DNA from 4 places in the Marinobacter sp. CA1 genome. Region 1 is predicted to be linked to each of the others. Evidence: predicted binding sites of a transcription regulator. Region 1 holds the regulator's gene; each other region holds the start of a gene.
What was found. The regulator FliA, encoded in region 1, starts transcription of late flagellar genes. The targets are predictions, from matches to a motif close to CTAAAGTTTNNNNNNNNNNNGCCGNTAA.
Positions count from the first base shown of each region.

Region 2: a site for FliA is predicted at 1,539-1,566, ahead of fliD (flagellar filament capping protein FliD). Genes of this name have one in related genera too.
Region 3: a site for FliA is predicted at 1,769-1,796, ahead of J2887_RS07475 (methyl-accepting chemotaxis protein). Genes of this name have one in related genera too.
Region 4: a site for FliA is predicted at 1,005-1,032, ahead of J2887_RS13010 (methyl-accepting chemotaxis protein). Genes of this name have one in related genera too.

Region 1 is NZ_CP071785.1:1,750,587-1,753,704, forward strand. It holds gene flhF (flagellar biosynthesis protein FlhF) at 1-564, shown strand, start outside; gene J2887_RS08090 (MinD/ParA family protein) at 660-1,472, shown strand; gene J2887_RS08095 (RNA polymerase sigma factor FliA) at 1,503-2,249, shown strand; gene cheY (chemotaxis response regulator CheY) at 2,481-2,864, shown strand; gene J2887_RS08105 (protein phosphatase CheZ) at 2,883-3,118, shown strand, end outside.
Region 2 is NZ_CP071785.1:3,030,373-3,033,490, forward strand. It holds gene fliS (flagellar export chaperone FliS) at 1-56, opposite strand, end outside; gene fliD (flagellar filament capping protein FliD) at 81-1,493, opposite strand; gene J2887_RS13840 (flagellar protein FlaG) at 1,650-2,099, opposite strand; gene J2887_RS13845 (flagellin) at 2,186-3,016, opposite strand.
Region 3 is NZ_CP071785.1:1,598,276-1,601,393, forward strand. It holds gene J2887_RS07470 (IS1182 family transposase) at 92-1,561, shown strand; gene J2887_RS07475 (methyl-accepting chemotaxis protein) at 1,890-3,118, shown strand, end outside.
Region 4 is NZ_CP071785.1:2,849,337-2,852,454, reverse strand. It holds gene J2887_RS13015 (histidine kinase) at 1-813, shown strand, start outside; gene J2887_RS13010 (methyl-accepting chemotaxis protein) at 1,078-3,105, shown strand.

The sequences.
Region 1 (3,118 bases):
GCGGCCCAGTATGTACTGCGTCACGGCGCCGACTCGCTGGCGCTGGTGACCACTGACCGCTTCCGGGTCGCCGCCCATGAACAGCTGTTCGTGTTCGGGCGCATCCTCAACGTGCCGGTTCGGGTAGTGGATGACCGGCATTCCCTCGACGATATTCTGGCGGAGCTGTCAGACCGTCATCTGGTGCTGATCGATACCGCCGGCCTTAACCAGGGCGACAAGGGCTATCAGCAGCAGCTGGCGGAACTGGCGGGCAGTGATTATCCGATTCGCCCGCACCTGGTGGTGTCCGCCACCAGCCAGCCCCGTATTATGAAATCCGTCTGGCATTGCTATAAGATGGCGGATCTTGCCGGTTGCGTAATTACCAAGCTGGACGAAGCGCTGACGCTGGGGGAATCCCTGGGGTTTGCCATGGAGACGGGGCTGCCGGTGGCCTATTATACCGATGGCCAGAAGATACCGGACGACCTGCACCACGCCGAACCGGCGACCCTGGTCCGCCAGGGTGTGGAACGGCTCAAGCAGGTACAGCGGGATACGGTGGTGGCCGAGGGCGCCTGAGCCGTTGCCGGCGTCGACCGTAGTCAGTATTCAAGTAAACCAGTCATCGGCATCCGTGGGTGCCGGACACTGATGGGCAAGAGACAAGACACAATATGAGCAAATCACATCCGGTTCAGGTGATCGCGGTTACAGGTGGCAAGGGCGGCGTCGGCAAGAGCAATGTCTCGGTGAACCTTGGCATCGCGTTGGCCCAGAAGGGGCGCCGGGTGGTTTTGCTGGATGCCGATCTGGGGCTTGCCAACATCGACGTTTTGCTGGGTATTACCGCCAACAACAATCTGTCCGACGTGTTGAATGGTGAGTGCGATCTCCGCGATGTCTTGGTAGATGGCCCAGGCGGCATCAAGATCGTGCCGGCATCCTCCGGTACCCAGAAGATGACCCAACTGTCACCGCTGGAGCATGCCGGCCTGATCAATGCGTTCAGTGAGCTGGGGGACCAGATCGACGTGCTCATCGTCGACACCGCAGCCGGCATTTCCGAGTCGGTGGTGAGCTTCCTGAGGGCCTCCCAAGAGCTGCTGCTGGTAGTCTGTGACGAGCCTACGTCGATCACCGATGCCTACGCCCTGATCAAACTGATGAACCGCGATTACGGCATCAACCGCTTCCGCATCCTGGCCAACCAGGTTCGCAATGAGCAGGAAGGGCGACACCTGTTCGGAAAACTCGCCCGGGTAACCGAACGTTTCCTCGATGTCGCGCTACAATACACGGGAATAGTGCCCTACGACGAAGCCGTTAAAAAAGCCGTGCAGAGACAGCGGGCCGTGCTTGATGCCTATCCCCGAGCCAAGGCCTCCCTGGCCATCAAGGCGCTGGCCGAGCAGGTGGACAATTGGCCACTGCCGTCCTCTCCCCGCGGGCACCTGGAGTTTTTTGTCGAACGGCTCGTTGAGGTCTGATTTATCCACCGTCACTGGTAAGCTGGTTACATGACATTGGCGAAGAACCTGGGATTATACCATCGCACCGGCGCCGGGCAGGCCCATCAACTGGTTGAGCGACATGCCCCGTTGGTCAAGAAGATCGCGCTTCACCTGCTGGCCCGGTTGCCAGATTCCGTGCAACTGGATGACCTGATGCAGGCGGGCATGATCGGCCTGCTGGAAGCTGCCCAGAAGTACCAGTCCACCAAGGGCGCATCGTTTGAAACCTACGCCGGCATCCGAATTCGTGGCGCCATCGTTGATGAAATACGCAAGGGCGACTGGGTGCCACGTTCGGTTCATCGCAACGCCCGACGTGTCGCCGAAGCCATCAAGGCGGTGGAGTCCCGCGAAGGCCGGGAAGCGCAGGACGTGGAAGTGGCAGCCGAGCTCGATATGAGTCTGGCCGACTACCACGCCTGCCTCAACGACGCCAGCAGCGGGCGACTTTTCAGTCTCGATGAACTCAATGAATCCGGTGAGGTGCCGATAGAGGAGTCAGACGGTTCTGACAATCCGCTGCAGGGCATCACCTCGGATGCCTTCCGCCACAGCCTGGCGGGTGCCATCGAAGAGCTGCCGGAGCGAGAAAAGCTGGTGCTGAGTCTTTACTACCAGGAAGAGCTGAACCTGAAGGAAATTGGTGCGGTCCTGGGCGTAAGCGAAAGCCGGGTCAGCCAGATTCACAGTCAGGCGGCGATGCGGCTGCGGGCCCGTCTGTCGGACTGGCAGAAAGCTGACGCGGGACACTAGATCCCTTGCCAGTGGCCATCTGCGGCGGGATTGATACTGATCATGGCCGGTGCCGAATAACCCGACAATCTGTGTAGAATTTGGTAACAGATGCTTTACAAGTCGGTGAAAGACAACACAATACAGGGTGTAATCCCGACAGCCTGCTAGAATTTAGTCGGGAGGCCGAAATCCTGAGGGGTCACGGCTGCCGGCCCCACGAATTCCGGGTGTTATTAACTGGAGGTCCCATTGGACAAAAACATGAAAATCCTCATCGTGGACGACTTCTCCACGATGCGACGGATCATCAAGAACCTGCTGCGTGATCTCGGGTTCACCAATACGGACGAGGCCGATGACGGCAACACCGCGTTGCCGATGCTCAAGAGTGGCAAGTACGACTTCTTGGTGACCGACTGGAACATGCCCGGCATGACCGGCATCGAGCTGCTCAAGGAAGTGCGTGCTGACGATAACCTCAAAACCCTGCCAGTGCTGATGGTTACCGCCGAAGCCAAGCGTGACCAGATCGTCGCGGCGGCCCAGGCCGGCGTGAATGGGTATGTGGTGAAGCCATTCACCGCAGCGGTGCTCAAGGAAAAGATCGAAAAAATCTTTGAACGAATTCAGTGACGGGTCGGACGCGCTCCTATGAGCAATAACAACGATGACGAGAAGGGCCTCGACCCGGAAGTAATCGAAAAGCTTCGGACTCAGGCCGCAGAGCTGGTGGAACAGGTCAATGCCGGCGATTACGCCCGCGCCATGGGCCTGATCAACGAGCTGAATGAAGTTCGCGACCAGAGCCTTTATCGGGAAGTCGGACGACTGACCCGCAGCCTTCACGAAGCCATTCGCAACTTCCAGATCGATCCCCGCAATGCCGA
Region 2 (3,118 bases), 1.3 Mb from region 1:
GCATCGGTGATGCTGGTCTGGGTATTGATACGCTGGTACTGTTGAAGCCCCTTCATCGTTACCTCTCCAAATTCACTCGGTTAACCGTTGCCGCCGCTTTGCTGGGGCGCAAGGGACGCCAGCTGCTGACTCACAAAATCACCGGTACTGTTAAGCTGGGCAATCAGCGAGTCCGCTGCGGAAAACTGGGAAACCAGTCGCTCCCGATAGGTTTCCATCCTTAGATCCAGATTCAGCCGCTTGTCCTCAATGTCTTCCAGAGACTTATTCAGACCGTCGGTACGGCTGGCCAGTGTGCCATCACTGCCCAGATGGGTCTCCAGAACATCCAGTGCCTTGGTAGCGATCCCATCAACACCGTCTTCCGCACCAAACAGTGCAGCGACGGAATCGGGGTACTCGTCCAGCTTCTCCTTGAAGACCTCTTTATCAAATTCCAGTTTACCGCTGTCCGGGTCGGTCTTGATACCGATATCCGCCAACATCCGCACCGGGCTGTCCTCTAGGCCTTCTGGCACGTCCACCAGCAGGTTACGCAGGTCCCGCTGGATGGAGCGGATCGCCGAGTCCCCGGTTAACACGCTGCCCTGCTCAGTTTCAGCGTTATAGCCCGATGCCTTTTTAACAATATCCTGAAAGGCGTTGTACTTGTCGACAAACGCCTGCATCCGATCAGCGACCTCATCCGGGTTCTCCGTCACGCTGATGGTGGATGTGCCCGTTGACTTCAACTCGAACGTCGCCCCGTCGACGACCCCCTCCACCGAATTGCTGGAACGGCTGATGGCAATGCCGTTGACTTCCAGCAGCGCGTCCTTGGCCGCCACGGTTTCATTCATGTTGGACGCCGAGCCGTTGAAGGCGAGCTGGGACAGCCCACTGGCGTCGGTGTCGCTGCCGTCACCGTCACCGGAAACGGACACTTCGATGGCATTGTCCAGCCCGGACTCCTCAGAGGACATTACCAGGCGGAAGCCTGACCCGGTGTCGACGACGCCTGCGGACACACCGGCGCCCGCATCGTTAATGGCTTCGGCAATGCCTTCCAGGGTGTTGTTGGAGCTGTCTATGGTGATGTCGGTGGACTCACCGCCAACATTGATGGTCAGCGTACCGGTACCAACCGCGGTAGTATCCCGATCAGCAAAGTCATTGGAAGCGAGCGATTGCGCCTGGGCCAACTGGGTGACGTTGATGTTGTAGCTGCCGCGGATGATTTTGCTCTGATCGACATCGAGACCAACCACGTTTTCGTCACTCGACGCCGCCGTAAAAGCCCGAAGACCATCCGGCTTGCTAAGCGCCTCCAGAGGTGATTTCAGGCCTTCCAGAGCGCTGCGAAGGGCACCGTAGGCGGAAATCTTGGTTTCATACAGCTGCTGGTTACGATCCAGCCGGGCCTGTGTCGGCGTGCGCTCGGCAGCGACCAGCTGGTCGACCAAATCCATGCTGAACAGCCCGGACCCGGCTCCCAGTGAAGTGATACCTGCCATGCCTGTACCTCCCGACGTCGTCGTCTTCTTGATCAGCTAATCCGTGTATCGGCACCTGGCGGCAAAACTTTACCGCCCCAACTGCATTCCTTGCCGTTCCATGTTGTGCGCCGTTGAGCAGGCCGGCAATCTCCCGCCCATTTTTCGGCGGATTGGTCAGACCTTGATGTCAAACAGCGTCAATGGTTCGTCCTGCTGCAATTTCTCGGCCAACCTCATAGCAACTTCATCCGGAATCTGCCGGATAACCTCATCGGTCTGCCGGTCCATGACTTTCACCACCGTCTTGCCGGAATCGTCATCGACAGAGAACCGCAGGTCACGCTGGACACTCTGCACGTAATCGTTCAGTCGGGAGACCGCTTGGTCGACCCGCTCACTGTCCTGTTCCTGCTCTGCGGCCCGCTTCTCCTGCGCGACAGCCTGCTCGCGTGCAACGGCAGCTGCTGACGCCGCTGATGCATTTGAGGGTTGCTCTGAAGCCGTCGATCCCTTCTGAGGCGACCTCACACCAGCTTCCGCCGTACCGGCATTGCTGGCGCGGGAAGACTCCCCGGAGGACTGAACCATCTTCAGATCCAGGTTGTTTAAACCCACTTCGTTCATAGCACACCCCGCTATTCCCTAACGGCAAAAGACCGGCCTATCCCACTGGACAGGCCGGTCAATTTTAACCCGTTACCCGGCCTCGATTACTGAAGCAGGGACAGGACCTGGTTCGGACGGGCGTTTGCCTGTGCCAGAACCGAAATACCAGCCTGTTGGAGCACGTTCGCTTTTGCCAGCTTAGCACTCTCGGCGGCAAAGTCCGCGTCGAGAATTCGGCTGTTGGCAGCGCTGGCGCTCTCGATGTTGGTGGCCAGGTTGTTAATGGTACTCTCGAACCGGTTCTGCAACGCACCGAGGTCGGAGCGGAAGGAGTTTACGGTATCGATGGCAGTGTCCAGGGTTGCCAGCGCACTGGAAGCGCCAGATGCGTCGGAAATATCAACACCGTCAACACTAAGGCCGGTGTCACTCATATCCTGGTTAAAAGCGAAGGTAATGGTCTCGCCAGACTGGGTACCGACCTGGAAGCTTACTGCGTTACCACTGTTCAGACTGCCATCGAGTACGGACTGACCGTTGAACTTGGTTTCAGAGCTGATCCGACCAATCTCACTCAACCGCTGAGTCACCTCATCCTGCAGCAACGCACGATCATCATCGGTCAACGAGCCGTTGGCCGCCTGCACCGCCAGCTCACGGATACGCTGGAGGTTGTTGATGGTTTCATCCAGACCACCTTCAGCGGTCTGCGCCATGGAAATGCCGTCGTTGGCGTTACGCTGGGCGACTGTCAGGCCACGAATCTGGGTATCGAACCGGGTCGAAATAGCCAGACCAGCAGCGTCGTCCTTGGCTGAGTTGATACGCAGGCCGGAAGACAGACGGGTCAGAGACTCGTTGGACAGGCTCTGGGAACGGTTCAGCTGGTTCTGAGCACTGATGGAAGCAATGTTGGTGTTGATACCGAGAGCCATAATGCATCTCCTCAAACAATTCAGGTATTGGTAAGAGGTCTGGCGCCCTGTCAATGTTTGGGGTACGCCGCCCTGCTGTAATGCTTAACGGCGCCCCTGAGA
Region 3 (3,118 bases), 150 kb from region 1:
CGACAGTCCCCGCCTCAGACTGCTGACAAACCCTCGCCATGGTAGCGGGGGGTTGTTGTAATTGGGCCAGCGACTTTCCAGAGGCTGCCCCATGCTCAAAGAGCCCTCCCCACAACAACACGAACTCGAGATGGTCTGTCTCGAGTCCCTGGTTCCTGAAACCCATCTGCTTCGCTCAATCGATCACGCCATTGATTTCGAGTTCATTCGTGAGCGTGTACGGCACCTGTATTGCGCAAACAACGGCCGCCCGGCCCTTGATCCGGTGGTGTTGTTCAAGATGCTGTTTCTGGGCTACCTGTTCGGTATCCGCAGTGAGCGGCAGCTGGTGCGGGAGATTCAGGTCAATGTGGCCTACCGCTGGTTCCTGCGTTTCAACCTGACCGACAAGGTGCCAGATGCCTCCACGCTGAGCCAGAACCGCCGTCGTCGCTTTCATGACAGCCACATCTATCAGGAGATCTTCGATGAGATCGTGCTTCAGGCCATGAGGTACGGCCTGGTTGGTGGCGAAGTGCTCTACACCGACAGCACCCACCTCAAGGCCAACGCCAACAAGAACAAGTACGACCTGGCACAGGCGGAAGTGAAGGTGGTGGATTACCTGGAGAGTTTGGAGCAGGCGATCGAGAGCGACCGCAAGGCTCATGGCAAGCAGCCGCTGAAAACGAAGCTGTCCGAGCAGCCGCCCAAAATGAAGGACACCAAGGTGAGTCGTACCGACTCGGACAGCGGTTACATGGTGCGGGAAGGGAAACCCAAGGGCTTCTTCTATCTGGACCACCGGACGGTGGATGGGCGTCATGCCATCATCACAGACAGTTACGCGACCCCGGCCAATCTCCATGACAGCCGGCCTTACCTCGATCGGTTGGACCGCCAGCGAGAACGCTTCGGTTTTGACGTCTGGGGTGTGGGGTTGGATGCGGGGTACTACACGGCGGGTCTCTGCAAGGGCCTGGAAGACCGGGGCATCTATGGCGTGATGGGCTACCGACGCCCCAACAAGCCCAAGGGCTATCTCCCCAAGCGCGCCTTCACCTATGACCCGGAAACCAATACCTATCGCTGCCCCGAGGGACAGTTGCTGATCTACGCCACCACCAACCGGCAGGGCTACCGGGAGTACAAGTCCAACCCGGTTCACTGCAAAGACTGCCCGCTACTTGGTCAGTGCACGCGCAGCGCTAACCACGTCAAGGTGCTCACCCGCCACGTTTGGCAGGACAGCAAAGAACGAGTCGACCAAAACCGGTTAACGCCTTGGGGCAAGGCGCTATACAAACGACGGCAAGAGACGGTGGAGCGCTCGTTCGCGGATGCCAAGCAGTTGCATGGCCATCGCTATGCTCGATTGCGAGGGCTGTCAAAGGTCCGCGAGCAATGTCTGTTGGCTGCGACTGCCCAGAATATGAAGAAGATCGCGCAGCTCCTGGCGCGTATTTTGGGGCTGAAATCGCTTGCAGCACTGGTCTTACAGGCGTCTATCCTGGCATGGACTCAAAAACGGGTTGATAGGAAGTATCGACGAGGAAGGCTGACTCAAGCGACCGTCGGCTGAAAACAGAACCACCAAATGCAACAAACCCCGGAAAACCGGGGTTTGTCAGCAGTCTGAGGCGGGTGACGACAGTCCCCGCCTTTTTCTTTGCGTTACTTCCCCTTCCTGTTTCAGACCTTTTTGGCTCGGCCGCGCAAGGTTTTGCAATATCTGACATTTGCCTGCCCTTGACCTGATCTATATCAGGTTGAAAATTGACGCATATCTATAAAGTTTTTCGTCATAACGCCGTCTATGTTTAGTAGGTCGCCCAAAAAAACGATGAGAGGCGAGCTCTTACAATAATCACCACGCCGCCCGGAACCGGCGGACAGGCTAATGGGTCACCATGAAAAAACACTATTCCATCCGTTTTCTCCTGCTTGCCGCCCTGGCGGTGGCGTTCTCCCTGGTACTGGTCTTCACGGTGCTGTACAGCGCCCAGGCCCAGCGTGCCCACCTGGAGGATTACACCCATCGCTACGTCGACGGCCTGGCCAAGTCCTACTTTGATGCCCTCAACACCATGATGGTGACCGGCACCATTGGTAACCGGGCAATGTTGCGGGAGAAGGCCATGGCCTCGGAGGACGTGCTGGACGTGCGGGTGATCCGCAGTGATCAGCTTAACGCCATGTACGGGGCCGGCACCAAGGCTGAGCAACAGCGCGGAGAGCTGGGCGAACGGGCGCTGGCCGGAGAGCGGGTGGAAGAGTACTCCAGCAACGATCAGGGCCGGATCTACACCCTGATCGAACCGGTGATCGCCCGGGAGAACTACCAGGGTGTGAACTGCCTGGGCTGCCACCAGGCCCAGGACGGCGATGTCCTGGGGGCGATCCGGGTGGACTACTCGCTGGCCGAAAGTGATGCCCGACTGAACCAGCAACTGCTCACCAGTGGCAGCATTCAGGTGTTGATTTTCGTGGGCGCCTTCGCCCTGACCACGCTGGTGCTGGGGCGTTTGGTGTTCTCCCGGTTGCGTCGGTTGCGGGACCGGATGGACGAGATTTCCTCCAACTCCGATCTCACCATCGAACTGGACGTTACCCGCAACGATGAGATTGGCCTGGTGTCACAGTCCTTCAACCGCATGATGACCCGCATTCGTGACAGTATGCACACGGTGCTGGACAACGCCCGTCAGGTGGAAGAAGCGGCCCGCAGTATTGCGGAGAAATCCGACACCACCGAGCGGGAGGTGCTGGCGCAGAAAGACAACACCGACCAGGTTGCCAGTGCCACCACCGAGATGGCGGCGTCCGCGGTACAGGTGCGGGAAAATGCCATCAACACCGCCCGCAAGTCGTCAGACACCGCTGAATCTGCCAACACTGGCGAACGTCTGGCCCGTACCGCGGTGGAAGGCATACAGGCTCTGAACGGCGAAGTGCAGGCCGGCGCCCAGCGTATTGAGGAGCTGGATGAGCGCACCAGCCGCATGAACGATATGTTGGAAGTGATATCCACCATTGCCGACCAGACCAACCTGCTGGCCCTCAACGCCGCTATTGAGGCCGCCCGGGCCGGTGAACAGGGCCGTGGCTTCTCGGTGGTGGCGGAAGAGGTGCGGGCCCT
Region 4 (3,118 bases), 1.1 Mb from region 1:
CAGGGTTTCTCTCAGCTCTGCCATCGCCTTGGTGGGCAGGCGCATCCGGCGGCAGGCAACTATCTGCCTGGATTGCTGGCGGTGGCGCTGGTGACGCTGCTGCTGTTCTATCTCGACTGGATGGCCACCTGGCAAGGATGGCCGGCGGTACTGTATCCCCTGGAGCTTGGGTTGCTGCTGGTGCTGATGGGCCTGCCTGGCTGGAAAGGCCGGCTGGAGGTGTACAGCGATGCCTGGCAGCGGGGGGACATGCAGGCGGCCTGGCATCACGTTCGCGATTGCCTGCCGGCCAGTGAGCGTGGTCAGGCCAGTTCCCCGGATCAGATGCACCGGTCGCTGTGCCATCGCTTCATGATGACCGTCTTCGAGCGCTATTTCCTGGTGGCGTTCTGGTTCGTGCTTGGTGGCATACCGCTGGCATTTCTTGCCCGCGCCCTAGTGGCGCTGCGGGATCACTGGCCGGATGCGGAAGCCCGGTCCCGCTTCAGTTTGTTGGTGGAGGTGATGGCCTGGTTGCCGGTGCGGTTGCTATCGCTGAGTTTTGGGGTTGCCGGGGATCTGTCGGGGTGGCTGCGCTCTGGCCGTCAGTATCTGGGCCGGCCAGCGGTGTCGGCATCTGCTGTACTGGCGGCGGGCGCCAGCAGTGCTCTGACTGGGTTTGCCCTCGACCCGCAGCGGTTCTCCGAGTTGCACCCCGATGAGTGGCTCCAGTTCGGCGGCCGCAGTCTTAAGGCCATCCGTGATCTGCTCAACCGCAGCATGCTGGTCTGGGTCTGCCTGTTGGCACTGCTGGTCATTATTGGCGTGGTGTAGTGGTTTGTATGGTGGTTTGTGCACTGGCCAGCAGCCAGCTAAAAAGAATGCACGCAGGATGGGTGCCGCCAGGATTGTCCTGGCTCAATTGCGCTTACGGTGCGGCTGGTATGCTGAACAACAGAAGTCATTGCTTTTCGCACTTATTACAGCAAATACAAAACTTTGTCGAAAATTTACAATGTATTTCGCTCAAGATCTGCGACAATCCGGCGATATACAAATAAATAACAATAATCCAGACACGCCCTGGGGAGTTAATTCGTGAAGAGACTCATCTTTCCTGCTGTCTCCCTGATGAACCGCCTGCCGATGTTCTACAAGTTCGGCCTCATCAGTATTCTCTTCCTGCTACCGATTGGTGGCCTTGCCTATCTGGTTGTCAGTGAGCTCAACCAATCCCTCGATACCCTGACCCGTGAACAGGAAGGCCTTGCCCAACTGCGTCAGGTCGACAGCCTGGTCGATGCGGCCTACCGCTTCCGGGATTTTCGCTCGGGCGGCAAGATCAAGAACGACGATGGCCTGCTTGCGCTGTCTGAAGAAGCCGCCGGCACCATTGATGAGGTGTTTGCCGGACTGCTTGCCAGTGACGTGCAGTTTGACGGTGACGGCGACTGGCGACAGCAGGTCACCGAACTGGAAGCGGCCTGGCGCCAGCTCCGCGAGGAAGACAGTTACCAGGGCAACATTGCGCCGCAGTTCAACTATTATCAGGAGTTTGTTCAGAAAGCGCGGGCGCTGTTGTCTGCAACCCTGGAGATCTCCGGACTGGGGCACGATGTTTCCCGCGAGAACCTGGCGCTGCTCAAGCTGGTGGAGGAGTCCACCCAGGACGCTCGCAGCGCCATGGGCAAGGCCCGGGCCTATGGGGCCTATGCCTTGATTGAAGGGCAGGTGGGCTATGCCCTCAGTGATGCCCTGAACGAAGTCTTCGACGAGCTCACCAACCGTCAGGCACTGCTGGGGCCGGTACTGAACGTGGCCACCAGTGCGTCGGACCAGTTGGCGGCTGAGGCCGAGTTGCTGGCTTCCGTCAGCAATGGCCTGACCGAAGTGCGGGATACGCTCGATACCAACGTCATCGTGCCGATGCGACTGGAGATGCCCTGGCGGGACTTCAACCAGGTGGTGGGGCGCCAGTTCCAGTCCATCGACCGTCTCCATGCCCGTATTTTCGACATAGTGGCAGGCAATCTCGAGCAGCGCCTGGCGGCGGAGCAGCGGCAACGAAACCTGATCTTCCTGGCGCTGGCCGCGGTGTTGCTGGTGGTGGTGTACCTCTACATTGGCTTCTTTGTTTCGGTACGGACGGCGATCAACCGCTTCAGCGACGCGGCCCGTACCGTGGCGGCCGGGGATATGACGGTGACCATCCGGCTCGACAACCGCGATGAACTGGGTGAGCTGACGTCCGAGTTCAACAACATGACCAGCAAGATGGCGGATCTGATCCGCTCGGTTTCTGCCACCACCAGCGACGTTGATCGTCAGGCCAGCCGGGTGCATGAAACCGCGACCATGAACAGCGAGGCGTCGGCGCGGCAGATGGATGAAACCACCCAGATCACCGATGCCATGCAGCAGATGGTCGGCGCGGTGCAGGAGGTGGCGGAGAGCGCCATGCGGGTGTCTGACAGCGCCGGCAGCGCCGAGCAGGATACTGAAATCGGGCGCCAGGTGGTGGCCGATACGGTCGAGACCATCAACCGCCTCGCCGGCGAGATCAACGGTGCGGTGGCGGTAATCAATCGGGTGTCTGAGGACAGTGGCAGCATCAGCCAGGTGCTGGTGGAGATCAAGGCCATTGCGGAGCAGACCAACCTGCTGGCTCTCAACGCCGCTATCGAGGCGGCCCGGGCGGGCGAGCAGGGACGTGGCTTTGCGGTTGTGGCGGATGAGGTTCGCTCGCTGTCCCAGCGCACCCACAAGTCGACGGAAGAGATCGAGGGGATGATTTCCCGGTTGCAGAACGGTGTCAAAGACGCCGTGGATGCCATGACCAACAGCCACGAAGTGACCGAGGCCACGGTGGCCAAGTCCTCGGAGGTGACCGAGGCACTGGATCGGATCACCCGGGGCATCGCGGCCATCGTCGATATGGGGCACCAGATTGCCCAGGCCGCTGAGGAACAGTCGGCGGTGACCAAGAACGTCAACGTCAACGTGGAGCAGATTGGCACCCTTGGCCAGCGCACGGCCGCCAACGCCGAGGAGACCCTGGGAGCCTCCCGCGAGATGTCTGATCTGACGGCATCCCTGCAGCGGCTGGTAGAGGCGTTTCGGGTCTGACTATAGACAATCC